2 regions of the Serinicoccus profundi genome follow, and region 2 is predicted to be linked to the other one. Evidence: predicted binding sites of a transcription regulator. Region 2 holds the regulator's gene; the other holds the start of a gene.
What was found. The regulator LexA, encoded in region 2, represses DNA repair genes until DNA is damaged. The targets are predictions, from matches to a motif close to TCGAACANNTGTTCGA.
Positions count from the first base shown of each region.

Region 1 (15,086 bases), 350 kb from region 2:
TACTCACCCCGGTCCGTGAGCAGGCCGCCGCGCTCCGCGACGCGCTCGACCGGGTCGGTCGCGCCGACCCGTGGGAGGACTTCACCGCTCGACCGGCGCTCTACTTCGCGCTGCTCTCCGAGCTCGGCCTCCTGGAGGAGACCGGGACGCACGGCGACCTGCCGGAGGAGGTCGTCGAGGCCGTCCGGGCCCAGGAGCTGGACCCGACCTACCTCGAGGTGTCGCTGCGCGGATATCAGAGCTTCGCCGCCCGCTTCGCGCTCGTCCAGGAGAAGGTCGTCATCGGCGACGAGATGGGCCTCGGCAAGACGATCGAGGCCCTGGCCGTGCTGGCGCATCGCGCGAGCGAGGGGGCGCGCTGGTTCCTCGTCGTCTGCCCGGCGGCGGTCATGAGCAACTGGGTGCGCGAGGTCGATGCCAAGACCGGTCTGGAGCCGCGGCGGCTGCACGGGGCGGGTCGTCAGGACGAGCTCGCGCGGTGGCGTTCCGACGGGGGAGTGGCGGTCACGACCTACACCACGCTGGGATCGCTCTGGGAGGACCTCGACGGCTTCGAGGTGGACGCGCTCGTCGTCGACGAGGCGCACTACGTCAAGAACCCCGCCGCCCAGCGGTCCCGCCGGGTCGCCCGGCTGATCGCGCGCACCCAGCACGTCATGCTGCTCACCGGCACCCCGCTGGAGAACAGGGTGGGCGAGTTCGCCGCGCTCGTCGGGTACCTGCGACCCGAGCTGCTCGAGGGTCTCGGCGGGTCGCCGCTGGACTTCCGCCGTCGCGTCGCACCGGTCTACCTTCGCCGCAACACCGAGGACGTCCTCGTCGAGCTCCCCGAGCTGGTGGAGGTGCAGGAGTGGCTGGAGCTCTCACCGGCCGACCAGGGCGCCTACCGCGACGCGGTCGTCTCGGGCAACTTCATGGCGATGCGCCGCGCCGCCTTCGTCTCCGGTGCGCGGTCGGCCAAGCTCGCGCACCTCGTCGAGATCGTCGAGGAGGCGGAGGAGAACGGCCGGCGGGTGCTGGTCTTCTCCTCCTTCCGCGACGTCCTCGACCAGGTCGCGGCGCACCTGCCCGGCCGGGTCTTCGGCCCGCTCACCGGGTCGGTGCCGCCGGCGGAGCGGCAGCGGGTGGTCGATGAGTTCTCCCGCGCGGAGGGCGGCGCGGCGCTCGTGGCGCAGATCCAGGCCGTCGGGGTCGGGCTCAACATCCAGGCGGCGTCGGTCGTCGTCCTGTGCGAGCCGCAGCTCAAGCCGACCACGGAGTGGCAGGCGATCGCCCGGGCCCGGCGTATGGGGCAGCTCCAGAGCGTGCAGGTGCACCGGTTGCTGGGTGAGGACAGCGTGGACGAGCGGCTGGTCGAGCTGCTCGGCGACAAGACGGTCGCCTTCGAGACCTACGCGCGGGTGAGCGAGACCGCGCAGAGCGCTCCCGAGGCCTATGACGTCAGCGAGGCCGATCTCGCCCGCCGGGTCGTCGCGGCCGAGCGGGCCAGGCTCTTCCCCGAGGTCGACGCACCGGCGATGATGGGGCCATGATCGCACCGAGCCTCATCGTCTTCGACGTCAACGAGACCCTGTCCGACATGGCAGGTATGCAGGCGCGCTTCACCGAGGTCGGGGCGCCGTCGTCGGTGGCCGCGGCGTGGTTCGCGGCGCTGCTGCGTGACGGCTTCGCCCTGACCGTGGCGGGGGAGAACCCCGCGTTCGCCGATGTCGGACGCGGTGTGCTCCGGCCGCAGCTGGCGGAGCACGTCGAGGAGTCCCGGCTCGACGAGGCGGTCGAGCAGGTGATGGCGGGCTTCGGCGGCCTGGAGCTGCACCCGGACGTCGTCGCGGGGGTGCGCGTGCTGCAGGCGCAGGGCGTCCGGTTGGTGACGCTGAGCAACGGGTCCACGGCGGTGGCTCGGGGGTTGTTCGAGCGCGCCGGGCTGCTGGACTGCTTCGAGCGGCTGCTCTCGGTCGAGGACGCGCCGCGCTGGAAGCCGGCGCCGGAGGCCTACGCCTACGCCCTGGAGATCTGCGAGGTCTCCGCGAAGGAGGCGATGCTCGTCGCGGTCCATCCGTGGGACCTGCACGGCGCCGCGTCCGCCGGGATGAGGACGGCGTGGATCGACCGTGATGGTGGGACCTATCCGGCGCACATGGCCAGGCCTGACCTCTCGGCGCGGGGGATCGACCACCTGGCGGAGCTGCTCGGCTGAGGTCCGTCGAGGCGGCGCTTCTCCGTGTTCGAGGGGTGGGTCGAGTGGCGGGTCCAGCAGGGTGGCGCCAGGCGGCTGAGTCCTCGGTCAGCTGAACCTCCGGCATCCGTGCAGGTCAGCGGTTCGCGCAGGGTCTGCCAGAGGGTGGTCGTACAGTTGTTCGCATGAAGGGGAGGATGGGGGCCTTCGGGGGCTCGAGCGATCCGTCCGGGGGAGCGCCCGGACGCGATCCGGCGCGGCTGCAGCAGGAGGAGCCGATCGGGGCCGTCGAGGCGGCAGGGGCTCAGATCGTCGGCGCCCGAGCAGCCCTGGTGCGCCTCGTGCGGGAGGGCGTGGCGAGGGGGCTCCACGTCGAGGCCGGGTTCTCGGTCCCTGACTGGGTGCGCCTGCTCTGCCCGGGGCTCTCGATCCGCGACGCCGCGGAGAACGCGGCGCTCGCGCGTGCGGGGCAGGAGGCGGTTCACCGTCCCCTCCTCAAGGCGGTCGAGTCCGGGGAGGTCCCGGTCGGCAGGGCCGCACGGATCGTCCGGGCCCTCGACCGGGTGCGGAGCGGGGTCCCGCCGGACGACTACGCCGCTGCGGTGGACCTGCTCGCACAGACGGCCGCCGGGGAGGGGTTCACCGACAAGGACATCGAGCGGGTATGCCGGTGGCTGGTGGCCGCGTGCACCTCGCAGCGTGACCAGGCGGCGCGGGAGCGGGCGCAGCACGAGCTGCGCGATCTGCACGAGTCGTCGCTGGGGGACGGCTCGGCGCGGCGTTTCGTGCTCACGGTCGGCGACGCCGCGGACCACGAGACGGTGCAGGCGATCCTCCGGTCCCCGCTCGCGGCGCCGGCGTCCAGCGAGGAGCGCGAGGCGACCGGTGAGCTGGATGTCCGGACCGTCGGGCAACGCCGCTACGACGCCTTCATGACGGTGCTGCGTCGTGGGGTCGCTGGCACCGAGGGGCAGCCGACGACGCCGAAGGCGCAGGTCATGGTCACGGTCGCCCTGGCGGAGCTGCAGGAGGCGATCTCGCGTGGAGGTGGCTGGGGACAGCCTCGACGAAGCGCGGCAGACACTCGTGGAGTTGGCGGGGTCGACCTCGGCGGGGCTGGCGTGATGAGCGGCGGGAGTGGCGCTGACGCGGGTCGCACGGTGCACGGCGGGGCGTTGTCCACCGAGCAGGTCCGCAGGATCGCCTGCGACGCCGACATCATCCCTGCGGTGCTCGGCGAGAGGGGCGAGATCCTCGACCTCGGGCGAGCCAGACGCCTCGTGACACCTGGTCAGCGACGGGTGCTGGCCCACCGCGACGACGGGTGCACCTTCCCGGGGTGCAGTGTGCCCGCGACCTGGTGCGATGCACATCATGTCGTCCACTGGGCGCGGGGCGGGAGGTCGGACATCGCCAACTACGCCTTGCTGTGCCCCAGGCACCACACGTGGGTCCACCAGCACGACTCGACCGCCCAGGTCGACGCGACCGGTGTGCGCTGGCGGCTGCGATGACCTTGCCCCGCTCCCGGCCCGGACGGCCGGGAGTCGTGACCTGCCCTGGCGGCCAGAACACCGAGTTGGCTTGTGGCGCAGAGGAACCCGGACCAACTCGTGAGATGCACCGACCCCTTTGTCCCGATCAGGCAGCGGCGAGGCGTCCGCGTGAGCGCACGAGCCGCTGGAGGGCCCACTGAGCCAGGGGGCGGTACGTCAGCACGACGGGCGCCGGTCCGCGCAGGCGAAGCCCCGCGACGGTCCCCGCATCGGTCGCCTCCAGCGTGTGGTGCAAGTCGATCCGGAACGGCAGCGCCACGGCGAGCACCGGTCGCACGGTCCACGACCAGGAGCGATCCGACTCATCGACAGCGGTCACCTGGAAGTCGGCCGCAAGTCCGAGGGCCCCACGCACCGTCCCATGCAGACCCGCGCGCAGACGTGAAGGGCCGGGGTCGAGGTCCACCCGGCGCAGGTGGGGTGCCCAGGTCGGCCATCGTGTGGGATCGGCATACCTCTCCCAGGCCTCATCCACCGGGAGCGGTCCGGTCGCCGAGGTCGAGACCTCCATCTGCCTCAGCCGAGCCCGGTGCTCGGGTCGCGCTGCTGCGTCATCACCTCGGGGCGAGTCGGTGAGCTGGGCCCGGGCATCGCGCACTGTGCCGTGCCACCGGGGAGACGGTGCCGGTGCGAGGCCACCCATCGGTACACCGCGGCGCCCGGACGTTCCATCACCGGGGAACCCAACGCCGCGCCGAGGGTGCGCCACGGCTGGGGACACGACCTCAGGACCTGCGCCCACGCCTGGTGACCCCAGGCGATCCGGCCGTCCGGCAGCACCACGGGCATCTCCAGCTCACTGCGGTGCCGGTCCACCCCGAGCGCGTCGAGGTCCTGCGACTGCAGAGACGAGACGTCCACCTCTGCCCCGAGACGGGGGATCCACCCGGCTGCGCGGGTGCAGAAACCGCAGTCCGCGTCGTACAGCACGAGCGGACGAGGGCGAGGTCGCGGGGCGGGCGTCATGCACCCATCGTCGTGTACCGGCCGCGCCTCGGCGAGCGCAGAGGTCCGCGATCGTGCGGCGCCACGCGACTTCCTCAGGCCGCCCGGCGCGCCTGCGTCAGGCTGGGTGCCGGGGGCGCTCGTCTGTCCGGCCGGGGGGCGCTCGCCCGTCAGGCCTGGTGCCGCTCGTCCACCTGGCCGTCCGCGCTGACCGGCGCCTCGTCGATGGCCTCCGCGGTGGCGGTGGGCTCCGGCGCACCCGTGGGGCGCGGGTCGAGGTGCACGCCGGCGATCATGCAGCGCACCGACCCGCCGGCCAGCTCGATGGTGGGGATGTCGACCGAGATGATCTCGCAGGAGCGCTCGATCATGGTGATCTGCGGGCCGGTCAGGCTGCGGCGGGCGCGCCCGGACATGGCCATGATGTGCCGCTTGCGGCCCTCGGGGGTGCGGCCGCTCAGCTCGACCGCGTTGCCGGCGAACTCCCTCACCTGCTCCTCGCTCAGCTCGACGATCTCCCGGCCGGTGACCTCCAACCGCTCGCGGACCTCGCGGCGGCGCTGCTCGTCGCGGATCATGTCGAGCGCGATGAGGGCGACGTCGGTGCCGATGCAGGCGATGACGTTGGTGTGGTAGACCGGCACCCCGTCGGCGTCGACCGCCTCGAACGGCATCGGCTCGTAGTTGAAGTCGCTGCAGAAGCGCTCCAGCACATGGGTGTCGGCGCGGTGGCTGACCGCGGTGTAGGCGACGCGCGAGACGTGGTCGAGCACCATCGCCCCGGTCCCCTCGAGGAAGATGCCGTCCGGCTCGAGCCCGGAGTAGTCGACGATGGTCTGCAGCCGGTAGTCCGCCTTGAGCATCTCGAGGATGTCGCCGCGACGCTCGTGGCGACGGTTGGAGGCATACATCGGGTAGACCGCGACATACCCGCCGGGGTGGGTCGAGAGCCAGTTGTTGGGGAAGACGCTGTCCGGCCTGGTGTGGTCGGGGTCGCCGAAGACGTGCACCCGCACCCCGGCGTCGCGCAGCGCCTGGGCGACGGCGTCCATCTCGGCCAGGGCGCGCGCGGAGGTGTCGGCGACGGACTGGCCTTCCGGCACGTCGTGCTGGAAGGCGTTGTCGGTCGCGGTCGCCGGGTTGGGCACGAAGTTCTCGGCGCGGATGAGGATCACGGAGGAGGGGGCCTGAGCACTCACGCCCCGCAATGTAGAGCATGCCGGGCCCGCCCCCGAAAAAGTTTCGCCTGAGTTGTCGATCTGCCTGCTCCCCGTCCGACATGCTGGTGAGGTCGCGCCCGGCGGCCCGCGGAGACGATGAGGAGAGACGTATGAGGCGACGCACCGTCAATAGCACCAGTACCCCGGGGTGCTCGGGTCGGGGGAGGTGGCAGCGATGAAGTACCTCATCCTGCTCATGGCTGACGGGGAGGTGCCCGCCTGGTCCACGATGAGCGAGGCGGACCAGCAGACGATCATGGGGCAGTTCGGGGCCTTCGACACCGCCTGCCGGGACAGGGAGGGGGTGGAGATCCTCGCCGGCGAGGCGCTGGGTGATGCCGAGACGGCGACGGTCGTCCGCACCCGTGGTGGCGAGCGCACCGTCACCGACGGACCCTTCGCGGAGGCGGTCGAGCAGCTCGGCGGCTTCTACCTGGTGGAGGCCCCCGATCTCGACGTGGTCCTGGAGCTGCTCACCGTCCTGCCGCCCTACGACATCCAGGTCAGCCCGGTGGTCGACACTCCCTGACCGTGATGCCCACCGAGCTCGACGAGGTCGTGCGCGAGGAGTGGGGCCGCATGGTCGCCGTGCTCCTCGGACGCTTCCGGCGTCTGGACCTGGTCGAGGACGCCCTCGGTGACGCGGTGGAGGCCGCTGCCCGGCAGTGGGCGCGCGACGGCGCCCCGGCCAACCCGGCCGGCTGGCTGCAGACCGTGGCCCGGCGCCGCGTCGTCGACCGGCTCCGCTCCGAGGCGATGGCCGGCCGGCGTCACGCGCTGCTCGCGGCCGACCTCGACCGCCGACCCCCGAGGGTGATGGCCGACCCCGGAGACCTCGTCGAGGACGATCTGCTGCGCCTCGTGCTCATGTGCACCCACCCGGCCCTGGCACCGGAGTCGGCGAGCGCGCTCGCGCTGCGGCTCGTCCTCGGCGTCAGCACCCACGACATCGCCGCCCTCTTCCTCGTGCCCGAGCCCACCATGGCCGCCCGCATCACCCGGGCGAAGAAGAAGATCGTCACGGCCGGCATCCCCTTCGCCGTCCCCGGTCTCGCCGCACTACCGGGGCGCCTGGAGACGGTGGCGCAGACGGCATACCTCGCCTTCACCGCCGGGTACGCCCCGGCCAGCGGCACGCGCCTGGTGCGTCCCGACCTTGCGGGGGAGGCCGTGCGGTTGGTCCGCACGGTCCACGTGCTGCGTCCGGACGACCCGACGCTGACGGCCCTGCTGGCGCTGATGCTGCTGCAGCACTCGCGCCGCGACGCCCGCGTGGACGACCAGGGCCGGCTGGTCGTGCTGGCCGACCAGGACCGCGGTCGGTGGCATTACGGCGAGATCGAGGAGGCCCGGCGACTGCTGGCCGCCCCCGGGCTCGTGGGGACCCCGCTGCCGGAACTGGCGGCGACCTACGTGCTTCAGGCGCTGGTGGCCGCCGAGCACGTCGCCCCGGACAGCGCGCAGACGAGATGGGACCGCGTCGTCGACCTCTACGACCAGCTGCTGGTCCTCGCCCCCTCGCCGGCGGCCCGGCTGGCGCGGGCGGTGGCTGTCGCGGAGACGTCCGGCCCGCAGGCGGGGCTCGAGGCGCTCGAGGGGGTGGAGATGCCAGGGAACCACCGGTTGGCCGCGGTCCGTGCCGAGCTGCTCGCACGTGAGGGCGACGTGGCCGCCGCGCTCGAGCAGTTCGATGTGGCCCTCGCCGCGTGCGGCAACGAGGCCGAGCGGGCCCACCTACGGCGACGCTGCTCCACGCTGACCGGTCCGGGAGGCTGACTCCCGCGTTACGCTGAAGTGGTGCGATCCCGCGCCAGCCTTCCGCCTCCTGCCGGTTCCCGATGGCGCTGAGCGTCCTCGACCTCTTCACCGTCGGCATCGGTCCGTCCTCGTCCCACACGGTGGGGCCGATGCGCGCCGCCCGGATCTTCGCGGAGGGACTGGCCGCGGACGGTCTGCTCACCGTCGTGACGCGCGTGCGCGTCGAGCTCTACGGATCCCTGGGAGCGACGGGCCACGGCCACGGCTCGGACCGCGCCGTCATCCTCGGCCTGGAGGGTGAGGACCCGGAGACCGTCGACACCGCCAGCGTCCTGGAGCGGGTCGAGCGGGTGCGCGGCAGCGAGCGGCTGCACCTCCTGGGCCGGCACGACGTCGGGCTCGCCGAGGGCGACCTGGTCATGCACCGGCGCAAGGCCCTGCCCGGGCACCCGAACGGCATGACCTTCGAGGCCTTCGACGCGAGCGGCGCCCGACTGCTCACCCGCACCTACTACAGCGTGGGTGGCGGCTTCGTCGTGGACGAGGAGGCGCTCGGCGTCGACCGGGTGGTGGTGGACGACACCGTCCTACCCCATCCCTTCACGAGCGGCCGTGATCTTCTCGCCCACTGCCGCGACCAGGGAGTGGGGGTCGCCGAGCTCATGCGCCGCAACGAGGAGGCCTTCCGCCCCTGGGCCCAGACCCGGGCACAGCTGCTCCACATCTGGTCGGTGATGCAGGGGTGCGTCGCCGCAGGGATCGCTCACGAGGGCGTCCTCCCGGGCGGTCTGCGGGTGCGTCGGCGGGCACCCGCCCTGCACACCAGGCTCCAGCAGGAGGGCTCCCGGGACGAGCCGTGGCACGCGATGGACTCGATCGACCTGTGGGCCATGGCGGTCAACGAGGAGAACGCCTCCGGCGGCCGGGTCGTCACCGCCCCGACCAACGGGGCGGCGGGGATCATCCCGGCCGTCCTGCACTACTACCGTCACCTCGTCCCAGGGGCTGACGACGACGGGGTGGTCGACTTCCTGCTCGCCGCCGCGGCGATCGGCATCATCATCAAGGAGAACGCCTCGATCTCCGGTGCCGAGGTCGGCTGCCAGGGCGAGGTGGGCTCGGCCTCGGCGATGGCCGCGGCCGGTCTGACCCAGGTGCTGGGCGGCAGCCCGGAGCAGGTCGAGAGCGCCGCAGAGATCGGGGTCGAGCACCACCTCGGTCTGACCTGCGACCCCGTCGGCGGGCTGGTGCAGATCCCGTGCATCGAGCGCAACGCGGTCGGCGCCGTCAAGGCCGTGCACGCCGCGCGGCTGGCCCGCAACGGCGACGGCACGCATACCGTCTCCCTCGACCAGGCGGTCAGGACCATGCGGCAGACGGGCCGCGACATGAAGCGGAAGTACAAGGAGACCTCCCGCGGAGGCCTCGCGGTCAACGTCATCGAGTGCTGAGGACGCGGCTGCCCGAGACGCAAGGTATGGCTTCGGCAAAGGTTCGCGGGAATCCCTTCCAGGCGTGGCGCGGTGGGCATAGCGTCCGGGGCATGAGTCATCGCCGACGCCGCCGACCGCTCATCGCCGCCCTGCTCGCCGCGCCCCTGACGCTCAGCCCCGTCGCCGCCGTGAGCGTCGGCAACGGGCCGGAGTACGACGGCAAGGGCAACATCACCACCGCGCACCTGTCGACCTACGAGGACCTTGCGCAGTTCCTGCAGAAGCAGGACGCCCGTCAGCAGGCCATGGACCTCGACGTCATCGGGCAGTCGGTCAAGGGGCGCGACCTCTACCTCGCCTCCTGGGTCTCCGACCCGGACAACCCGACCATCCTCTTCCTCACCCAGCAGCACGGCAACGAGCAGCTGACGACCGAGGGCGCGATGGAGTTCATCAAGCACCTCGGCACCGGCCGGGGAAGCGGCGTGCTCGACGGCGTCAACATCCTCGTCGTCCCGATGCTCAACCCCGACGGGGCGATGGGTGACGTGGACTTCTCGCTCGAGGACTACGTCGCCCACGGCGACCGGCACCTGACCCGCTACAACGCCCATGAGGTCGACCTCAACCGCGACCACGTCGACCGGCTCGAGCCCGAGACCCAGGCCCTGCACGACAACGTGCTCAGCGCCTACGACATCGACTACATGATCGACCTGCACCACCAGGGTGCCTACAGCGCGATCGGCGAGGAGTGGGTGTCCGGCTCGATCCTCTACCCCACGACCCCCAACGCCGACCCCGAGGTGGTGCAGCGTTCTCAGCAGCTCGGCGCCGTCGTCTACGACGCCGTCGACTCGACCGGCTGGGGTCTGCTGGGCAGGTACAGCGGTGGGTCGGCCGAGACCATCAGCCGCAACGGACTCGCCGTGGAGTACGGCATCGCCACGCTCCTCTTCGAGATGCGCGGCATGGCCGACCACGACTACGAGCCCTACGCACTCGGCGCCCGGAGCAGCGGTTATCTGGTGCGCCAGACGGTGATCACCCTCGAGGCCACGGCCCGGGCGATCGCCGACGGATCCATCGAGGCGGCGGACACGTCGTTCTGGGACACCCTGCCGACGCAGGAGTGGTACTACCCGGACGAGTGAGCCCACGGATCCGACGGCTGAGCCGACCGGTCAGCTCGACTGCCGGTCGGCTCAGTCGTCCCTGAGGAACTCACCCCCGCGCAGCACCACGCGTACCTCGAGATCGTCGTCCAGCCCGACGAGGTCGGCCCGGCTGCCGATCTGGAGCTCGCCGGCGTCCAGGCCGAGCGTGCGCGCCGGGAAGCGGGTGACCGCCTGCAGCGCCGCGCACCGGGCGACCCCGGCACCGACCGCGGTGCGCACCGCCCGGTCGAGAGTGAGGGTGCTGCCGGCGATGCTGCCGGTGGCGACCGTGCGGGCGACCCCGTCCACCACCTCGACGTCCATCGAGCCGAGCCGGTAGCTGCCGTCGGCACCACCGGCCGCGGCCATGGCATCACTGACCAGGATCATCCGCGACATCGTGCTGCGGGCGGTGAGCTCGACGATGTCGGGGTGGACGTGCACTCCGTCGACGATGAGCTCGACCGTCAGCCGTTCGTCCCCCAGGGCGGCGACGACGGGTCCGGGGTCGCGGTGCCGGATCGGTCGCATCGCGTTGTAGAGGTGGGTGACGACGGTCGCCCCGGCGTCGACGGCGGCGCGCAGCTGGTCGCCGTCGGCGTCGGTGTGCCCGACTGCGACGACGACGCCGGCCGCGACCAGCTGCTGGATCGCCTCCAGGCCACCGGGCAGCTCCGGGGCGAGGGTGACCATGCAGATGGTCCCGGCCCCGGCCGTCAGCAACGCGTCGATCTCGGCGGGGTCGGGGTGTCGCAGCACGGACGGGTCGTGGGCCCCGCGGTGCGTGGGGCTGAGCCACGGTCCCTCCAGGTGGATCCCGGCGATCATCCGACCACGGACGAGCGGGGCCAGAGCCCGCACCTGCGCCAGGAGCGTCTCGGCGTCGGCGGAGACCAGGGAGGCGACGACGGTGCTCGTCCCGGCCGCATGGTGCGCGGCGGCAGCCGCGCGGACCTCGTCGGGGTCGGTCGTGGCGAAGGTATGCCCGCCCCCACCGTGGCAGTGGATGTCGACGAAGCCCGGGGTGAGGAATCTCGTGTGCCGGTCGGAGGGGTTCCCGGGGGCACCGCGACCGAGCTGGGCGATGCGTCCCTCCTCGACCCCGACCCAGCCGTCGGAGAGGGTGCCGTCCGCCCAGAGGATCTCGTCCGCGGAGAGGATCATGCGCGGCGTCCCCGCGTGCCCCGCAGGGTGGCTGCCGCTGCGGCAGCGCTGGCGGCACCGCCGCCGTAGGTGCGTACCACGCAGGCGGGGGTGCTGCCCTCGGGGAGGTCCCGCAGGCCGGCGTGCACGAGCACGGTCGCCTGCGCCAGCAGGGCCCGCGTCAGGTCGTGGTCCAGAGGTGTCTGGTCATCGCTCACGAGGACCAGTGGACCACGGCCGGTGTCCTCCAGGGCGGCATCCGGCTCGGCCGTCGTGCCGCCGAGCCCCTCGGCCAGGACCCGGATGAGCACCTCCTGGCGCGCTCCGCTGGCGATGTTGGCGCGCCCGCTCAGCGCCACCACGACGGGTCCCTCCAAGGCAGGGATGGCGCCGGTGACGCGGACTGCCCGGGTGGCGACAGCCCACCCCTCCTGGGCTGCCGCCACCGGGTCCGGGGACGGGTGCTCACCGGCGCCGCCGAGTCCTGCCCGATCGGCGGCGTGCCGGGTGGCGAGGCTCTCGACGCGGCGCGCGGCGTCGAGGAGCCGCTCCTCGGCGAGCTCCCCAGCCCGCACCGCCCCGACGATGGCGTCCGCGAGGCCCAGGGTGTCGGCCTGGGCGTCGTAGTCGCCGGGGTAGACGGGGTTGCCGATGCAGAGCAGGTCGGCTCCGGCCGCGAGCGCCATGACCGCGGCCCGCTCCCTGCCGTAGCCCTGCGCCACCGCGGCCATGTCGAGCGCGTCGGTGCAGATGACGCCCTCGAAGCCCAGCTCCTCGCGCAGCAGCCCGAGCACGGCAGGGTTGAGCGTGGCGGGGAGATCGCCGTGCTCCGGCACGACGAGGTGGCCGGTCATGATCATCGGCACCCCCGCGCGCACGGCCGCGGCGAAGGGCACCAGCTCCCGCTCCCGCAGGGTCGGCCCGTCGACCTCGAGCACCGGCAGGTCCAGGTGGGAGTCGACGCGGGTGGACCCGTGCCCGGGGTAGTGCTTGGCGCAGGCCACCACACCGGCCTCGGCCAGGCCCTCCACGGCCGCCACGACGTGGCGCGCGACCAAGGACGGGTCGGAGCCGAAGGAGCGCACGCCGATCACCGGGTTGTCCGGCTCGGTGTTGACGTCGGCGTCCGGGGCGGCGGTCAGGTCGATGCCGACGGCCCGCAGCTGACCGCCCAGCCCGCGCATGACCCGCCGGGTGAGGTCGACGTCGTCGACGACCCCGAGCGCGAGCGCGCCAGGCCAGGGGGATCCCTCCCGGTGGTGCAGCCGGGTGACCGTGCCACCTTCCTCGTCGGCGCAGACCAGCGCCGCCTCGCGGCGGGCGTGGACCTCCTCCGCCAGTGCGCTGACCTGCTCGTCGTCCTCGACGTTGTGGCCGAACAGCCAGACTCCGGCCAGGCCCTCGTCGAGCAGGTCCCCGAGCCAGGGCGGCATCGTCGTGCCGGTGAAGCCGGGGACGAGCACCCCCAGCGCCGCCTGGCGCACCCGGTCCTGCCCGTGCGGTGCGTCGGTCGAGGTCATCCCTTGGTCGCTCCTGACATGAGTCCGCTGGAGAGCCGCGACTGGACGGCGACGAAGAAGATCATGACCGGGAGGGTGATGATCGAGCTGGCTGCCATGACGGCACCCCAGTCGGTGCCGCTGCGGGTGAAGAAGGCCCGCAGGCCGACGGCGGCGGTGTACATGTCGTCGTCGGCCATGAAGGTGAGGGCGAAAATGAACTCGTTCCACGCCAGGATGAAGCTGAAGACGCTCACCGCGACCAGGCCGGGGGCCACGAGCGGGAAGAGCACCTTCCAGAACATCTGCCACCACGAGCACCCGTCGAGGTAGGCCGCCTCCTCCAGCTCCATCGGGACCGCCGCGACGAAGCCGCGCAACGTCCAGATGGCGAAGGAGAGGCTGAAGGCGATGTAGATGACCGACAGCCCGAGCAGGCTGTTGAGGAGCCCGAGCGTCTTGGCCTGGAGGAAGAGCGGGATGACCAGAGCCTCCATCGGCACCATCTGCACGATGAGGATCATCATGAGGATCTTCGTGCGCCCCGAGAACCGGAAGCGGGCGACGGCGACCGCGGCGAAGAGGGCCAGGAGCCCGCTGGCGAGGACCGTGACGACGGCGACGACGAGCGAGTTGAGCAGGTAGTCGGGGAAGCGGGTCTCGGTGAGCACCCGGCTGAAGTGCTCGAACGTCAGCCCGCCGGGGATGATGCCACGACCGCCAGCGTTCGCGTCCTCGTCCACGGCGGTGGAGAGCATGACGAACACCGGGAACAGACTGAAGACGACGACGGCCAGCGAGGCGACCACGAGCCCGGACCTGCTCATCAGACGGCTCACAGCTCCTCCTCCTTGAAGAGGGTGCGCAGGTACAGCGCGGTGATGCCCAGCAGCAGCAGGGTCAGCAGCACCGCGATCGCGGCACCGAGCCCGAACTGGTTCTGGGACATGGCGGTGATGTAGGACCAGGTGCCCAGGTTGAGGACCTCACGGTTGGACCCGTCCCCGCCCGGCATGAGGTAGATCTGGGTGAACACCTTGAAGTCCCAGATCGTCGACAGGATGGTGACGATCGCGAAGACCGGCTTGAGCATCGGCAGCGTGACGTGGCGGAACCGCTGCCAGGCGTTGGCGCCGTCGATCATCGCCGCCTCGGGCAGCTCGGAGGGGATGGTCACGAGCCCGGCGAGCACCGTCACGGCGACGAAGGGGAAGCCGTGGTGCACGACGTTGAGGGTGGCGATGGCGTAGAACCAGCCCCGCTCGGTGAAGAGGTTCGTCGTGGCGACGTCGATGAGGCCGAGCTGGCCGAGGATCCCGGTGAGGAAGCCCGCCCGGGCGTCGAAGAGATAGACCCAGACGTAGGTCCCCGTCACCGCCGGCACCGCCCAGGCGGCCATGACCGACATGGTCACCAGGGTCCGCCAGCCGGGGGACAGCCGGTGCAGGAGCAGGGCCACGAGGGTGCCGACCGCGACGGTCAGCACCACGCAGACCACGGCGAAGACGACCGTGTTGGGCAGGGCGACCCGCCACAGCCGCTCGTCGGTGAGGATGTCGCGGTAGTTCTGCAGGCCGACGATCTCGGCCCCGCCTCGGACCAGCTCGCGCAGGCCGAAGTCCTGGAAGGACAGGATGACGACCCGCACCATCGGCCACAGCAGCAGGATGCCGATGACGGCCAGGGTCGGCGCGAGCAGCAGCCACGGCCGCCGCGCCGACCCCAGGGCGGGCGAGCTCACGAGCCGAAGATCTCGTTCATCTCGTCTGCGGCGGTGGTGGCGGCCTCCTCCGCGTCGGCCCCGCCCCCGAGGATGGACTCCATCATCGCGGGGATGGTCTGCGCGCCCTCGACCTGGCCCCACAGCGGGGTGACCGGGAGCGTGGCGCTGCCGTCCTTCATCTGCAGGGCGAACGGCGCCACCAGCGGGTCCTCGGCCTCCTCGAGCTGGGTCAGCAGGTCGTCCGTCGCGGGGAAGAAGCCGGTCTGCTCGCCCCACATCTCGGCATACTCGCCGGTCGTCATCATCTCGACGAAGGTCCAGGCGAGCTCCTGGTTCTCGGCCGTCTCGAAGACGGACAGGTGCGAGCCGCCCGCGAAGGAGGGCGACATGCCGCCGTCCGGGCCGGGGATCGGCACGACGCCCAGCTTGCCCTCCATGTCGGCGTTGGCCTCGACGATGGACTTCGGGGTCCAGGA
Region 1 covers NZ_CP042862.1:1,407,107-1,422,192, forward strand. The annotation lists gene FA582_RS06425 (DEAD/DEAH box helicase) at 1-1,532, shown strand, start outside; gene FA582_RS06430 (haloacid dehalogenase type II) at 1,529-2,197, shown strand; gene FA582_RS06435 (HNH endonuclease signature motif containing protein) at 2,362-3,690, shown strand; gene FA582_RS06440 (SRPBCC family protein) at 3,818-4,243, opposite strand; gene FA582_RS06445 (thiol-disulfide oxidoreductase DCC family protein) at 4,249-4,698, opposite strand; gene ctlX (citrulline utilization hydrolase CtlX) at 4,848-5,876, opposite strand; gene FA582_RS06455 (YciI family protein) at 6,073-6,426, shown strand; gene FA582_RS06460 (RNA polymerase sigma factor) at 6,432-7,673, shown strand; gene FA582_RS06465 (L-serine ammonia-lyase) at 7,736-9,106, shown strand; gene FA582_RS06470 (M14 family zinc carboxypeptidase) at 9,199-10,242, shown strand; gene nagA (N-acetylglucosamine-6-phosphate deacetylase) at 10,294-11,409, opposite strand; gene FA582_RS06480 (glycoside hydrolase family 3 protein) at 11,406-12,908, opposite strand; gene FA582_RS06485 (carbohydrate ABC transporter permease) at 12,905-13,714, opposite strand; gene FA582_RS06490 (carbohydrate ABC transporter permease) at 13,723-14,628, opposite strand; gene FA582_RS06495 (sugar ABC transporter substrate-binding protein) at 14,625-15,086, opposite strand, start outside.
Region 1: the regulator LexA is predicted to act here: its motif matches at 2,346-2,361, upstream of FA582_RS06435 (HNH endonuclease signature motif containing protein).

Region 2 (15,086 bases):
CACAGGCGTCCTCGCGCCCGTCGACCTCAACCGGGCCACGCAGGCCGACCTCGAGGAGCTGCCCGGGATCGGCCCGGTCACGGCAGGTCGCATCCTCGCCTGGCGGGAGGAGCACGGAGGATTCACCGCCGTGGCCGAGCTGCTCGAGGTGAGTGGGATCGGTGAGCGGACGCTGGAACAGCTGGAGCCGCTGGTCGTGGTGGGGAGGTGAGCGGACGGGAGGCTCTCGGAGCGTGTGACGCGGGCGGCCCGGCGGAGCGCCACCCCACCGACGACGATGGCGACCTTGGTCCCACTCACCGTGCTCAGGTGGGTCCCGGGGGCACGGCGGAGCGACTGCACCAGGAGGGGCCGGGAGAGCCCCCCGACCCTGGGGACGGGCTGCACGACGCGCGGCTCCTGGTGCCGGCGCTGGTCGCCTGGGGCGTGCTCGTGGCGGTCCTACCGGGCCCAGGCTGGCTGCCCGGTGCCGTGGCGACGGCCGCGCTGACCTCGGCCGCCTGGCTCCTGCGGACGACCGGCCGTCGAGACGAGACGCGGCCGCGGTCGCGGATGCTCAATGTGCTCGCCCTCTCCGCAGCGGCCGTCGGCCTGGTGGCCGGAGCCGCGGCGCTGCACTTTGCCGTCGCGCGGGCGGGACCCGTGCCGGGCTGGGCGCAGGAGCGGGCGGTCGGTCGTGCCGAGCTGCTGGTGACCACGGAGCCGAGGGTGCTGGCCCGGGGCGACGAGCGGGAGCCGCTCGTCATCCTCGAGGCGCGGGTGCTCGAGGCGTCGGCTCGCGGGATGACGAGCCGACCACGCACCCCGGTGCTCGTCATCGCGCCCGGCGGGCAGGGCTGGGGAGACGTCGCCTGGCGGAGCCGGATCGAGGTGCAGGGCCGCTGGGCTCCGGCCGAGCCGGGGGAGCGGGCGGTCGCAGTGCTCGTGCCTCGCGGTCCGCCGAGGACCCGTGACGCCCCGCCTACGCTGCTGCGGGGCATCGACCACGTGCGAGGACGCTTCCGTGAGGCGGTCGACCCGCTGCCCCGCGACGCCCGCGGACTGGTGCCGGGGCTCGTCATCGGTGACACCTCCCTCACGCCGGAGGACCTCACGCAGGCCATGCGTGACACCGGGATGACCCACTTGAGCGCCGTGAGTGGCAGCAATGTCGCCATCGTCGCCGGTGGCGTGGCGCTGTTGGCGGCTCGCACGGGGCTGCCGCGCCGCTGGCGGCTGCCGGTCGTGCTCGCCGCGCTCCTGAGCTTCATCCTGCTGTGCCGACCGGAGCCGTCGGTGCTCCGCGCCGGCGTCATGGGGGCCGTGGGGCTGATCGCCCTGACGGGCGGACGTCGGCGGGCGAGCCTGCCGACCCTCGGGGCGGCGGTCATCGGGCTGCTGTGCCTCGACCCGTGGTTGGCCCGCTCCTACGGCTTCGCCCTGTCCACCCTCGCCACGCTCGGCCTGGTGCTCTGGGCCCGCCCGTGGGGGTTGGCGATGGCGCGGGTGGTGCCGCGCTGGGCCTCCCTGCCGGCGCGCGCGGCAGCCGTCCCGCTCGCGGCGCAGGTCATCTGCGCGCCGGTCATCGTCCTGCTGCAGGGCAGCGTCACCACGGTGGCGGTGCTGGCCAACCTGCTCGCGGCACCTCTGGTCCCTCCCACCACCATCCTGGGCGTGGTGGCAGCGGTCCTGGCGCCGGTCTCGCTCCACCTGGCGATGGCCGTGGCCTGGCTGTCGGCGGTCCCCGCGTGGGTCATCGGCCGGATCGCCCGGGTGTGCTCGCGGTTGCCTTACGGCACCCTCGAGTGGTGGGACGGCGCGGCCGGGGCCTGGGCACTGGTCGCGGCGACGCTCGGGCTCCTGCTCACCTGGCGGTGGTGGGGCCTGCAGGTGCGCCGCCACCGGTGGGGGACCGCCGCAGTGGGCTGCGCCCTCCTCGTCTGGCTGCTGCCCGTGCCCGGCCTGGCCCCGTGGCCGCCCCGAGGCTGGGTGGTCGCGGGCTGTGACGTAGGTCAGGGCGACGCCTTCGTCGTCGCCACGGGCCCCGAGCGGGCGCTGGTCATCGACACCGGCCCGGACCCTGCGGCGATGAGCGAGTGCCTGCGGGGCCTCGGCGTCCGCCGCGTCGATTTGCTGGTGCTGACGCACTTCCATGCCGATCACGTCGGGGGACTCTCCGGGGTGCTGTCGTCCGCGCAGGTCGAGGAGGTGCTCGTCACGCCGGTGCAGGAGCCGGTCGAGACGGCGACGGCCGTCCTGGACCAGGTGAGGGAGAGCGGCATACCGGTCCGTGCGGCGCAGGTGGGCGACCGCTGGGAGTGGGGCTCGACCGCAGCGTCGGTGCTGTGGCCCTCGCAGCGACCACCCGTGGGCGCGTCGGCAGCCAACAACGCCAGCATCGTCCTGCACGTCGAGGCGGCGGGGGTGCGGATGTTGTCCACCGGTGACCTCGAGCCGGAGAGCGCGCGCCTCGTCCGAGAGGTCACGGCGGGTCGCGACTACGACGTGCTCAAGGTGGCGCACCACGGCTCCGCCGCGCAGGACGAGCGGCTGGTGCGCGAGGCCCGCCCCGAGTTCGCGCTCATCGGCGTCGGTGCCGACAACGACTTCGGCCACCCTGCGCCGAGCGCCCTGGGTCTGCTCGCCGAGGTGGGTGCGATCGTGCTCCGGACCGACCTGCACGGTGACATCGCCGTCGTCCGGGACGAGCGCGGACGACTCGTGCCCCATGCGAGGCACGACGGATGAGGCGGGGCCCTATGCGTCAGACGGAGGCGTCCACGTGAGCGCACGGGGAGCCGCCGAGCTCCCGGGCACTCTGGCAGAGGGCGTCCAGGGTGGCCGCCACCGCGGGCACCCGCTGCAGGTCGGGGGTGGTGACGACCTGCACGGTCCGGCGCGACGGCGGGGAGACGGGCCGGATGACGACGTCCGGGTGGGAGACGGTGGTGAGGATGAGCTGGGGCACGAGCGCGACCCCGAGCCCGGCCGCCACCAGCCCGAGCACGGCGACGTAATCCTCGGTCTCGAAGGTCACGTCCGGACTGAAGCCAGCGCCGTCGGCGAGCGTGAGCAGGTGGCCGCGGCAGCGCGGGCAGCCCGCGATCCAGCGGTCCGCGGACAGGTCCGCCAGGTCCACCTCGTCCTGCCCGGCCAGCTCGTGGTCCTGGGGCAGCACGAGCATCACCGGGTCGTCGAGCACATCCATCACGACCAGCCCCGCCAGGTCGTCCTCGCCGCGACCGGCGTCGGTGCCCTCGTAGGCGAAGGCGACGGCCAGGTCCACCGCTCCCGCGCGTACGGCGGCGAGCGATTCCGGCGGCTCGGCCTCGCTGAACTGCACAGTGACGGCGGGATGGCTGCGGCGCAGCGCCGCGAGCGCCCTCGGCACCAAGGTGGCCGAGGAGGACGGGAAGGCCATGAGGCGGACCCGACCGGCCTGCAGCCCCGCGATCGCGACGACCTCCGCCTCCGCCTCGTCGATCCGGTCGAGGATCTCGACGGCCCGGCGGGCGAGGAGACGGCCGGCCTCCGTGAGGCGCACAGTGCGGCCGATGCGCTCCACCAGTGCCGTCCCGGCCCGCTGCTCCAGACGGCGCACCATCTGCGAGACCGCGGGCTGGGTGTAGCCCAGGGAGGTCGCGGCCGCCGTGAAGGAACCCTCCTCAGCGATGGCGCGCATCACGCGCAGCCCTGCGGCGTCGAACATGTCCCGCATCGTAGTCTGCCGGGCGCTCGTCATCCGAGCGCCGCCGACACCATGGGCCGCGTTCACACCCCGGTCACCCGTAGGCGTTGTGCTGGGCACGTGCCTGCGCCACACCACCAGGTGTCCGTGTCACCCCCGCCCGGCGACCCGACGCTGGCCCAGCTCGAGGCCGCCCGGGCCACCGCCCACCACGGGCCCTCGGCGCTCCGGCCGCGCGCCGGGACAGCCCTGTGCCTCTCCGGCGGGGGATTCCGGGCAGCGCTGTTCCACCTCGGCGCCGTCCGACGCCTCGACGAGCTCGGCATCCTCGGCTCGCTGCGGACCATCAGCGCGGTGTCGGGCGGTGCCGTGCTCGCCAACCTGCTGCTGCACCCCGCGCTGGAGTGGCCGGACCCCCACGACGGAGCGGGGCGCGTCGGGGGATTCGAGGAGCTGGTCGCCGTCCCGCTGCGCGAGCTGACCGGCCGCAACCTGCGTACCCCCGCCCTGCTCTCCCGCATGTTGCCGAGCGGATGGGGTCGACCCGACGCCAGCGTCGGGGTGCTCGCCGACGGCCTGGAGCGGGCGGTCCCGTGGTGGGGGAGCGACCTGCGCGAGCACGTCAGGACGCGCGGACCGGTCGTCCTCACCGGCGCCACCGAGATCGGGTATGGCGTCTCGTGGGTCTTCGCCGACCCCCACTCGGCCGGTCCCCGCGGTCGGATGGGTGACCACCGCCTGGGTCACTGCGCCCCGCCGCCGGGGTTGCGGATCGTCGACGCCGTCGCGGCCTCCTGCGCCTACCCACCGTTCTTCGCGCCGTTGGAGCTCGACGGCAACCAACTGGGCCTCGTCGGCGGGGCACCCGACCTCGATGAGCCCGAGCAGGTCAGGGCCGCGATCCGCCGTCGGATCCAGCTCGTCGACGGTGGTGTCTACGACAACCTCGCGCTCGAACCGGTCTGGGCCGACCACGCGGTCGTCCTGGTCAGCGACGGGGGAGCCGTCTTCCGTGGCCGACCACCGGGCTCGCTGCTGTCCCGGCTGTGGAGGTTGTTGTCCATCACCTCCAGCGGTGGGCAGACCGCACGCCTACGCTGGCTCCGGGCCGGCTTCGCGCGCGGCACCCTCGCAGGCGCCACCTGGTCGTTGGAGTCGCCCGGTGACCTCGCCCGGCTGCCCGGGCCGGAGCTCGACGCCTCGGTCCTCGAGCACTACGCCCCCGAGGTGCTCGGGGCCATCCACGAGGTGCGCACCGACCTGGACGCCTTCAGCCCGGGGGAGCAGATGGTCCTGGAGCGACACGGCTACCTCGTCGCGGACGCCTCGGTGCGCAGGCACAGTCCGCAGGCGGTGCGGCTGGACGCTCCGCTGCGCCCGCCCCACCCCCAGGTGGCCGGCCCCTCCGAGCTGGTCAGCGCGTTGCGGGGCTCGAGCCGCGTCACCGCCCTCGGTCGTCGCTAGCGACGATCCACCGGTCACGGCCGGCCGGGGTGGGTGACGGCATACCTGATCCGCTCCTGTCGATCTGCGGTCTCGCACAGCAGCCTCACAGGAGGCGCAGAGGAGGCGCATGGGGTGGCAGGATTGACTCAGACCATGGCAGCCGGCACCGCACCCTCCCTCACCCGCCTCGACGGCACGCCCGTGCGGGTGCTCGTCGTGGACGACGAGAGCCAGCTGGCCGAGCTGTTGTCGATGGCACTGCGCTACGAGGGATGGCAGGTGCGCACCGCCCTGACCGGGAACGACGCGGTCCGCACCGCCCGCGAGTTCGCCCCGGACGCCGTCGTCCTCGACATGATGCTGCCGGACATCGACGGCCTGGAGGTGCTGCGCCGGATGCGCGCCGACCAGCCCGACGTGCCCGTCCTCTTCCTCACCGCCAAGGACGCGGTGGAGGACCGGGTCGCCGGTCTCACGGCCGGCGGCGACGACTACGTCACCAAACCGTTCAGCCTGGAGGAGGTCGTGGCCCGGGTGCGCGCCCTCATGCGGCGCACCGCCGTCGTGGCCCAGGAGGCGGGCTCGGTGCTCGTGGTCGGTGACCTCACGCTGGACGAGGACAGCCACGAGGTGGTCCGCGCCGGGGAGGAGGTCTCACTCACCGCGACCGAGTTCGAGCTGCTGCGCTTCCTCATGCGCAACCCCCGCCGGGTGCTCTCCAAGGCGCAGATCCTCGACCGCGTCTGGCACTACGACTTCGGCGGCCAGGCCAACATCGTCGAGCTCTACATCTCCTACCTGCGCAAGAAGATCGACCAGGGACGGGAGCCGATGATCCACACCATGCGGGGCGCCGGCTACGTGCTCAAGCCGGCCGCCGGCGGATGAGACCGACGCGTCGTCGCAGGTCGCTGCGGGCCACGATCGTCACCTCGGTGGTGGCGATCTTCGCGTGCGTGCTGCTGCTGTCCGGGCTGGCCACGACGCTGGCGCTGCGGCATACCCTCATCGGGGCGCTGGACCAGGACCTGCTGCTCTCGACCGAGAGAGTGGGTGAGCAGGTGCGTGACCCGGGCGCGGCGCCGCCCGACCAGGTGGGCGCGGACGACGGGCCTCAGGCCCCCGGCCGCAGGGACATCGGTCGCCCGCCCGGTGGCGGTGATCGATCCCTCACGCTGGTGACGGATGCTCAGGGCGCCGTGCTCGTCAACTCGGTGGTGTCCACCACCAACGACCTCACCGAGCTCGACGCGGGCCAGCTCCGGCGGATCGAGGAGGCCATCGCCACCGAGGCGCAGGAGGCGGGTGGGGTCGGGTCGGGCACCCCGCTGCCGTTCTCGGTCGACCTCGGCGAGGACGTGGGGGACTATCGGGTGGTGGTGGATGAGCAGCCGGACGGGACGACCCTGACGATCGGGCTGCCGATGGCGGGGGTCACCGACACCACCCGCCAGGCCATGGCGATCCTGCTCCCGGTGGGTCTGCTCTCGCTCCTCGCCGCCGGAGGCGGATCGGCCTACCTCGTCCGGCGCGACCTCGCCCCCCTCGACCGGGTCGCCGCCACGGCGCGGCGGGTCTCCCAGCAGCGTCTGGAACGTGGGGAGGTCGCCGTGGGGGACCGGGTGCCCGAGGCCGATGCCGACCCGGACACCGAGGTGGGGCAGGTGGGGATCGCCCTCAACGACCTGCTCGACACCATGGAGGCGGCGCTCTCGGTGCGGCACGAGAGCGAGCAGCGGGTGCGGCAGTTCGTGGCGGACGCCTCGCACGAGCTGCGGACCCCGTTGTCCTCGATCCGGGGCTATGCCGAGCTGTCGCGCAGGGAGAGCGAGCCGGTGCCCGAGGGGGTGAGGTATGCCCTGGACCGGGTCGAGTCGGAGTCGCTGCGGATGCAGGGCCTCGTCGAGGACCTCCTGCTGCTGGCGAGGCTGGACGCCGGGCGACCCCTGGAGCGGCTCCCGGTCGACCTCACCCTGGTGTGCCTGGACGCGGTCAGTGACGCGCGGGCGGCCGGACCGGACCACCACTGGCAGCTCGACCTGCCCGAGGAGCCCGTCGAGGTGGTGGGCGACGAGGCGCGCCTCCGGCAGGCCCTGGCCAACCTGCTCGCGAATGCCCGCGCCCACACCCCGCCCGGCACGCGCGTCACGACCGGTCTGGTCGCCACCGGCCGGGAGGTCCGGCTCACGGTGAGCGACGACGGCCCGGGCGTGCCACCCCAGCTGGCGCCCACGGTCTTCGAGCGCTTCGCCCGCGGGGACGACTCACGCTCTCGCGCTGCGGGGAGCACCGGCCTCGGCCTGTCGATCGTGGCGGCCGTCGCCAAGGCGCACGACGGGAGGATCACCCTGGAGCCGACGCCGAGCGGCACGACGTTCCTGCTCACCCTGCCGCAGGCCGGGCCGCGGTGAGCGCCGTCGGGCCTCTTGACCTGGCCCTGACCATGCCTCCGGCGGTCCCGGTCGACCCGCGGGCCGCAGAACGGCTGCGCGACCTCCTGTCCGGTGCCGGTGTCGTCGCGCTCACGGGTGCGGGCATGTCCACCGGCAGCGGGATCCCCGACTACCGCGGGCCCGACGGCACCCGCCGGGTCCAGCCGATGCAGCACGGCGAGTTCGTCCGCTCTGCCGAGGGGCGCCAGCGCTACTGGGCCCGGGCCTACGTGGGCTGGGGCCGGTTCGCGGCAGCGGAGCCCAACGCCGCCCACCGTGCCGTCGCCGACCTGGAGCGGCTCGGTCTGGTGCGCCACGTCATCACCCAGAACGTCGACGGCCTCCACCAGCGCGCCGGGAGTCGCCGGGTGCTGGAGCTGCACGGGACCCTCACCGCGGTCACCTGCCTGGACTGCGGCGAGGAGACCTCGCGGGAGCGGGTGCAGGAGTGGCTCACCGACGCCAACCCCGGATTCCTCGACCGGATCGACGCGCCCTCCCAGGTGCGACCGGACGGCGATGTGGCGCTCCCGGAGGCTCTGGTCACCTCGTTCCGGACCCCGCGCTGCCTCGTCTGCGGGCAGGACCGCCTCAAGCCCGACGTCGTCTTCTTCGGTGGGTCGGTCGCCAAGGAGGTCGTCGAGCGGGCCTTCGTCCTCGTCGAGCAGGCGCGCTGCCTGCTCGTGCTCGGCTCCTCCCTGCAGGTGATGAGCGGCTACCGGTTCGTCCGGCGCGCGGCGCGGGACGGCATACCGGTCGCCATCCTCACCCGGGGGAGCACCCGCGGTGACGCCGAGGCGACGCTGCGTCTCGACGGACTCGTCGGTGACGTGCTCCCCCGCCTGGTCCGGGACCTGGGTGGCTAGGCTGGGGGCGTCGGCCGCACGAGGCCGCGACGAGGAGGTCGCCAGTGGTCACTTACGAGCAGCTGGGTGAGATGTATGACGCGGAGGTCGTCGACCAGGACGGCCACAAGGTCGGTGGACTCGACCAGGTCTACCTGGACAACGGCACCGGCGAACCGGCGTGGGTCTCGGTGCGCACCGGATGGTTCGGCGGTCGCAAGATCTTCTGCCCCGTGTCGAACGCCGTCATCCGCGACGGACAGATCGAGGTGCCCTACCCGGTCGACATGATCAAGGACGCTCCTGACATCCCGTGCGACGGCCACCTGACCGAGGACGAGGAGGAGCAGCTCTACGACTACTACTCCATCGACGAGGGCCCTGCGCCCTCGGCATGAAAGGGGTGCGGCGCCACCCCCGACGAGGATGGAGGTGCCGGGGGCGGCGCCGCGGTCAGGGTGGGTCTGGGTCAGACCCGGCGCAGGACCGCCGTCACCTTGCCGAGGATCACGGCGTGGTCGCCGTCGATCGGCTCGTAGGCCGGGTTGTGCGGGATCAGCCACGTCTTGCCGTCGCGGTGACGGTAGGTCTTGACGGTGGCCTCGTTGTCGAGCATGGCGGCGACGATCTCGCCGTTGACGGCGGTGGGCTGGCGGCGCACGACGACCCAGTCGCCATCACAGATGGCGGCGTCGATCATCGAGTCGCCGACCACCTTGAGCAGGAAGAGCTCGCCGTCGCCGACGATCTGCCGGGGGAGGGGGAAGACGTCCTCAACCGCCTGCTCGGCGAGGATCGGGCCACCCGCCGCGATGCGCCCGACCAGCGGGACGTAGGACGGCTGGGGTCGGGCGTCGCCGATCCCGGTCTCGTCGAGGCTCTCGCTGGACACGGGAGTGGCGGAACCCTCACCCTCGCCCCGGCGGTAGCCGGCGCCGTCGCTGCCCGGGAGGACGACCTCGATGGCGCGCGGACGGTGGGGGTCGCGGCGCAGGAAGCCCTTGCGCTCCAGCGTCTTGAGCTGGTGGGCGACCGAGCTCGGTGAGGTGAGCCCGACGGCGTCCCCGATCTCGCGCAGGCTCGGTGGGTAGCCGCGGTGGTCCACCGAGTCGCGGATGACGTCGAGGACCCGCCGTTGGCGGTTGGTCAGGTCGGCGCCGCCGTCGCGGTCCGGCATCTCGTGAATCGTGGCCATGCTCTCCATCCCCTCGTGCGGGCCCCACCCAGTCCGACCATGGATGGCCACGGTGGCCATCCGACTGCATCATTGCTGGTCAGAGGGTCTGTCAGTGGTGGGTGCTTGAGTTCCTGACATGAGATCAGCGTACGCCCGCCGGGAGCCGAAGGCAAACATGTGTTCGGTCAGCGTGTCGACATCATCCGACGGGTGTGCTATCAATGAGACAGACGTGCGATCGGACACGTGTCCGCACCGCACCGCCCCGAGGAAGGTGAACACCATGAGCACCGCCATCGCGCACGACATCCTGGCCCCCGTGGTCCCCCTGACCGACCCGAGCCGCCGCGGCGGTCGTCGGCCGCACCTGCGGCTCGTCGGAGATCAGGAGCGACGCCCGAGCCGCGCCACGCGGAGGCGCTCCGCCGCCTGCCAACTGCGGCTGACGCGTCGGGGTCGGCTGGCCATCACGACGACCACCACCCTCGTCCTGGCGCTGGTGATCTGGTCCATGGTCGGCCTGCTCGGCCCCGCCGACGCCACGAGCTCGGTCACCGTCGAGCGCGGGACGACCCTGAGCGAGATCGCGAGTGAGCAGCTCCCGGAGCTCCCGCTGAGTCAGGCGATCACCGCGATTCAGCGGGCCAACAGCCTCAGCACCACCTCGGTCGCTGCCGGTCAGGAGCTCGTGATCCCGGGTCGCTGAGGCAGGTTCGACGGGGCCGTGAAGCCCCGGCGTTCAGCCTGCGGGGTTGTCGGTCCGAGGGGCGCCGTCGGCAGCGGTGCCAGGGGAGGGCAGGCCGCTCACGGCCTCCCAGACGACGGGCAACTGGTCGGTGGGGATGAAGTAGCCGGACAGGTGGGGGTCGAACATCAGCCCGGCGATGCCGGCGTCGGCGTAGGTCTGTGCGGAGTCCACGAGCTCCTGCGGCGTGAGGGCGATGGCGCGCAGGTCCTCGTCGTGGGCCACCATCTCGTTCTGGACCGCGAAGTGGCGGGCCCGCTCCGAGCTGGTGAAGGTCAGCAGCATCATCTGGCCGTCGATCTGCGCGGCAGCCGGGGACTCCGCACCGGGCTCGCCGACCGCGATGAACCACCAGTGCGGCAGGTCCATGGTGGCGCGCCAGAGCTGGGTCATGCCCTCGTGGTCCTCTGCGCCGGTCACGCCCGCCGCGAGGGTGTCGGTCTCCGTCGGCTCCGGCTGAGCGAGCTGCCCGAGGCGCGTCGTCCCACTGGTGTGGTCGCCGGAGGCGTCCTGGGTTGCGGGAGACGCAGGATCGCCGTCCGACCCGGTGCCCGGGGCCGGCGAGGTGGAGCCCTCGGCCGCCGGACGCTCACCTTCGTAGATGGACTCGGCCGGGCGGTCGTCGTCCTGGAAGGGGATGTCGGTGGGCTCGCTCATACCCTCCAGTCGACCACATGGGGCGCACGAGGGCCAATCCCGCTCACGCTGTCGGGACCGCCGGTGACTCCGGTACGGGGCCGGTGGACTCCCACTCCTCCTGGGGCCAGCTGTGCGGGACCACCCCTCCGGGGCGTCCCGGCATACCCGAGCGGCGGTCCGTCGGGGTGCTCCCGGTCGCAGCCGCCTCGGAGGTCGGTGCGCCGGCGCGGCGCGGACCGTGGTCGTGCAGCCCCACGACCACCTCCTCCTCACCCACCGTGACCTGCGCTCCGCGGAGGCCGAGGGACACCGGGTCGCCGACCTCGACGACCAGCCGCACCTGCTGCTGCTCGACCGTCACCCGCAGGCGCGATCCGTGCCAACGCATACGCCAGGTCAGGGCTGGCCACGAGGCGGGGAGGCGAGGATCGAGGGTCAGCTGACCCCCGTGGTCGCGCAGGCCCCCGAAGCCGGCGACGAGCGCGCTCCACACCCCGCCGGTCGAGGCCACGTGGACACCGTCGCCGGCGTTGCCGTGCCGGTCGTCGAGGTCCACGAACAGGCCGGCGTAGAAGTAGCGCAGCGCGAGCTGGTGGTAGCCGACCTCGGCCGCCACGATCGACTGCACCACGGCCGACAGCGTGGAGTCGCCGGTGGTGATCGGGTCGTAGTAGGTGAAGTCGGCCAGCTTCTGCTCGGCGGTGAACGCATCGCCGGCCAGGTAGAGCGCCAGGACGACGTCCGCCTGCTTGAGCACCTGGTAGCGGTAGATGACCAGCGGGTGGTAGTTGAGCAGCAGGGGGCGCTTGTCCGCGGGCGTGGCATCGAGGTCCCAGACCTCGCGCTCGAGGAAGTGGCTGTCCTGCGGGTGCACCCCTGCCACCTCGTCGAACGGGATGTGCATGCCGTCGGCGACCTCCTGCCAGGAGTCCACCTCGTGGTCACCGAGGTCCAACCGGGCCACGGCCCGGGCGAACTGCGTGGGGTCCGACGCCTGGAGCTCACGCACCGCCTCGGCGGCGGCCCGGAGGTTGAGCTGCGCCATGACGTTGGTGAAGAGGTTGTCGTTGACGATGGTGGTGTACTCGTCCGGCCCGGTCACTGCATGGATGTGGAACTGCCGGCTCCCGTTGGTCTGCCAGAAGCCCAGGTCAGCCCACAACCGCGCGGTCTCCACGAGGATGTCGACGCCTTGGTCGAGGAGGAACTGCTGGTCGCCGGTGGCGCGGGCGTACTTCATGAGCGCATAGGCCACGTCGGCATTGATGTGGTACTGCGCGGTCCCCGCAGCGAAGTAGGCGGAGGCCTCCTCACCGTTGATCGTGCGCCACGGGAAGAGCGCGCCGTACTGCGCCATCTCTGCCGCCCGACGCCGTGCCGCGTCGAGCATCCCGTGGCGGAAGCGCAGGGCGTTGCGGGCGGCTTGCGGGTGGGTGTAGACGAGGAAGGGCAGGACGTAGCACTCGGTGTCCCAGAAGTAGTGGCCGCCGTAGCCCGAGCCGGTCAGTCCCTTGGCCGGTATGCCGTGCGATCCGGCCCGGATCGAGGCCTGCCCCAACTGGAAGAGGTTCCAGCGCACGGCCTGCTGCAGCGCCGGCTGCTCGGGGAGCTCGACGTCGGACTCCTCCCAGAAGCGTTCCCAGACCCGGGCCTGCTCCTCGTGGAGGGCGGCGACGCCGTGGTCGAGCGCCCGGTCGAGGGTGCGGGAGCACCGGTCGGCCAGCTCGCGGGGCGGCACCCCACGGGAGGTGTGTACGGCGACCAGCTTCTCGATCCGCACCGGCGCACCCTCTCGGGCATCGACCCGGATGACGTGCTTGGCGAGGTCGTCGGTGACGCTCAGCTGCTCGGTCCACGCGTTGTCGGTGGCGACGGAGTGCTGCGCCATCGTGGCGAGCGTCATACCCGAGTTGTGGCAGCGGTAGCCCAGCAGCAGCCGGCGGTCGCAGACCTCGGCGAGCACGGGGTCCAGCACACGGTGCTCGAAGGACTCGGCCTTGCGGGGGTCCACTCCCTCACCCATCGCTGCGCTCGTCACGTGATACTCGTCCGAGCCGTCCTGGCGGTTGAGGATCTGGCTGGAGATGTCGAGCGCGGCGTGGCCGTCGAGCATCTCCACCTCGAAGGTCATGACGGCGAGGTGGCGCTCGACGACGCTGGTCATGCGGGACGTGGTGATCTTGACCCGCTTGCCGGCGCTGGTGCGCCATACCACCGACCGCCCCAGCACCCCGGAACGGAAGTCCAGGGTGCGTTCGTAGTGGTCCAGGTCGGCCGTCGACAGGAGCAGGGGCTCGTCGTCGATGTACAACTTGATGGTCTTCGGGTCCGGGACGTTGACGATGGTCTGCCCCACCCGCGCCAGACCGAAGGCCTCCTCGGCGTGGCGGATGGGCCAGGTCTCGTGGAAGCCGTTGACGAAGGTGCCGTGCGCGTGGGTGTCGCGCCCCTCCTCGACGTTGCCCCGCAGCCCGAGATAGCCGTTGGAGACCGCGAACAGCGTCTCGGTGACCCCGAGGTCTGAGCCCTCGTAGGCCGTCTCGGTCAGGCGCCAGGGATCAGCGGGGAAACGGGTGCGGTCCAGGGGGTCGACGGGGGCCGGGGGACGGTGGTGAGACATGGCGGCCACGGGCTCTCCTCTCTGGGGGTGGGAGGGTGGGGTCAGAGCAGGTCGGCGAGGTCGGTGACGACCTCGTCGGCCCCGGCGTCGAGCAATGCGGCACGACCCGCGCCCCGGTCGACGCCGATGACTCGGGCGAACCCGCCCGCAGCACCCGCCCGCACCCCTGAGACGGCATCCTCGACGACCACGCAGGTGGCCGGTTCGTGGCCCAGCTCCGCGGCGGCGTAGAGGAAGGTGTCGGGGCGCGGCTTGCCCGGCAGCTGCTCCCGCCCGGCGACCGATCCGTCCACGACGACCGGGAAGCGATCGGCCAGGCCCGCCTGGGCGAGCACCGACGGGGCGTTCTTGGAGGAGGAGACGACGGCCATCGCGATCCCGCGCTCCTCGAGAGCGTCCAGGAGGCGGAGCGAGCCGGGGTAGGCGGCGATGCCCTCCTCGGCGAGCACCTCGTTGAAGATCTCGTTCTTGCGGTTGCCCAGGCCGTGCACGCTCGCCAGCTCCGGGGGGTCGGACGGCTGGCCCTGCGGGAGGTCGATGCCGCGGGCGTCGAGGAAGGACTGCACCCCGTCGTAGCGCGGTTTGCCGTCGATGTAGGCGAAGTAGTCCTGGTCGGTGTAGGGGGGCTGCTGCGTCGGCTGCTGGTCCAGGACCCGGGTGAACATCACCTCCCAGGCCCGCATGTGCACGTCGGCCGTGGGGGTCAGGACCCCGTCGAGGTCGAAGAGGACTGCGGTCACGGGGTCCCAGTTCACGCAGCACACCCTAGTGGAGGTGCAGGGGGCGGACGGCGGGCGAGGGAGGGGAGTGTCGGCGGGGACGGCTACGGTCGTCGCCATGCAGCAGGTGAGCGATGAGGATCTGACGACGGCGGCGCAGAAGGCCTTGCGCCGTCTGGTGGGCCGCGAGGACGCTGACTTCCGGGATGGTCAGCTGGAGGCCATCGAAGCGTTGGTGCGGGAGCGGTCGCGGGTCCTCGTGGTGCAGCGGACCGGCTGGGGCAAGTCGGCGGTCTACTTCGTGGCCACCGCGCTGCGCCGCGCGGAGGGCGCCGGGCCCACCGTCATCGTGTCGCCCCTCTTGGCGCTCATGCGTGACCAGATCGCTGCGGCCGCGCGGGCGGGCGTGCGCGCGGTGACGATGAACTCGGCCAACGCGACGGAGTGGGACGACGTGCGGGCCGCGCTCGCGGCCGACGAGGTCGATGTGCTGCTGGTGAGCCCCGAACGCCTCAACAACCCGCGGTTCCGGGAGGAGCAGCTGCCGGACCTGGCCGACCGCTGCGGGCTGCTCGTGGTCGACGAGGCGCACTGCATCAGCGACTGGGGCCACGACTTCCGGCCCGACTACCGTCGCATCCGGACGTTGCTGGACGCCCTCGCCGCCGACACCCCCGTTCTCGCGACGACGGCCACCGCCAACGAGCGGGTGGTCGGTGATGTCGTCGAGCAGCTCGGGGTCGGTGGTCGGGAGGTGCGCACGATCCGGGGTCCGCTGGCGAGGGCCTCGCTGCGG
Region 2 covers NZ_CP042862.1:1,053,716-1,068,801, forward strand. The annotation lists gene FA582_RS04910 (ComEA family DNA-binding protein) at 1-211, shown strand, start outside; gene FA582_RS04915 (DNA internalization-related competence protein ComEC/Rec2) at 310-2,727, shown strand; gene FA582_RS04920 (LysR family transcriptional regulator) at 2,744-3,688, opposite strand; gene FA582_RS04925 (patatin-like phospholipase family protein) at 3,815-5,131, shown strand; gene FA582_RS04930 (response regulator transcription factor) at 5,267-6,001, shown strand; gene FA582_RS04935 (sensor histidine kinase) at 5,998-7,524, shown strand; gene FA582_RS04940 (Sir2 family NAD-dependent protein deacetylase) at 7,521-8,411, shown strand; gene FA582_RS04945 (PRC-barrel domain-containing protein) at 8,456-8,788, shown strand; gene lexA (transcriptional repressor LexA) at 8,860-9,585, opposite strand; gene FA582_RS04955 (LysM peptidoglycan-binding domain-containing protein) at 9,851-10,273, shown strand; gene FA582_RS04960 (hypothetical protein) at 10,307-10,969, opposite strand; gene FA582_RS04965 (glycoside hydrolase family 65 protein) at 11,013-13,571, opposite strand; gene FA582_RS04970 (HAD family hydrolase) at 13,613-14,326, opposite strand; gene FA582_RS04975 (RecQ family ATP-dependent DNA helicase) at 14,409-15,086, shown strand, end outside.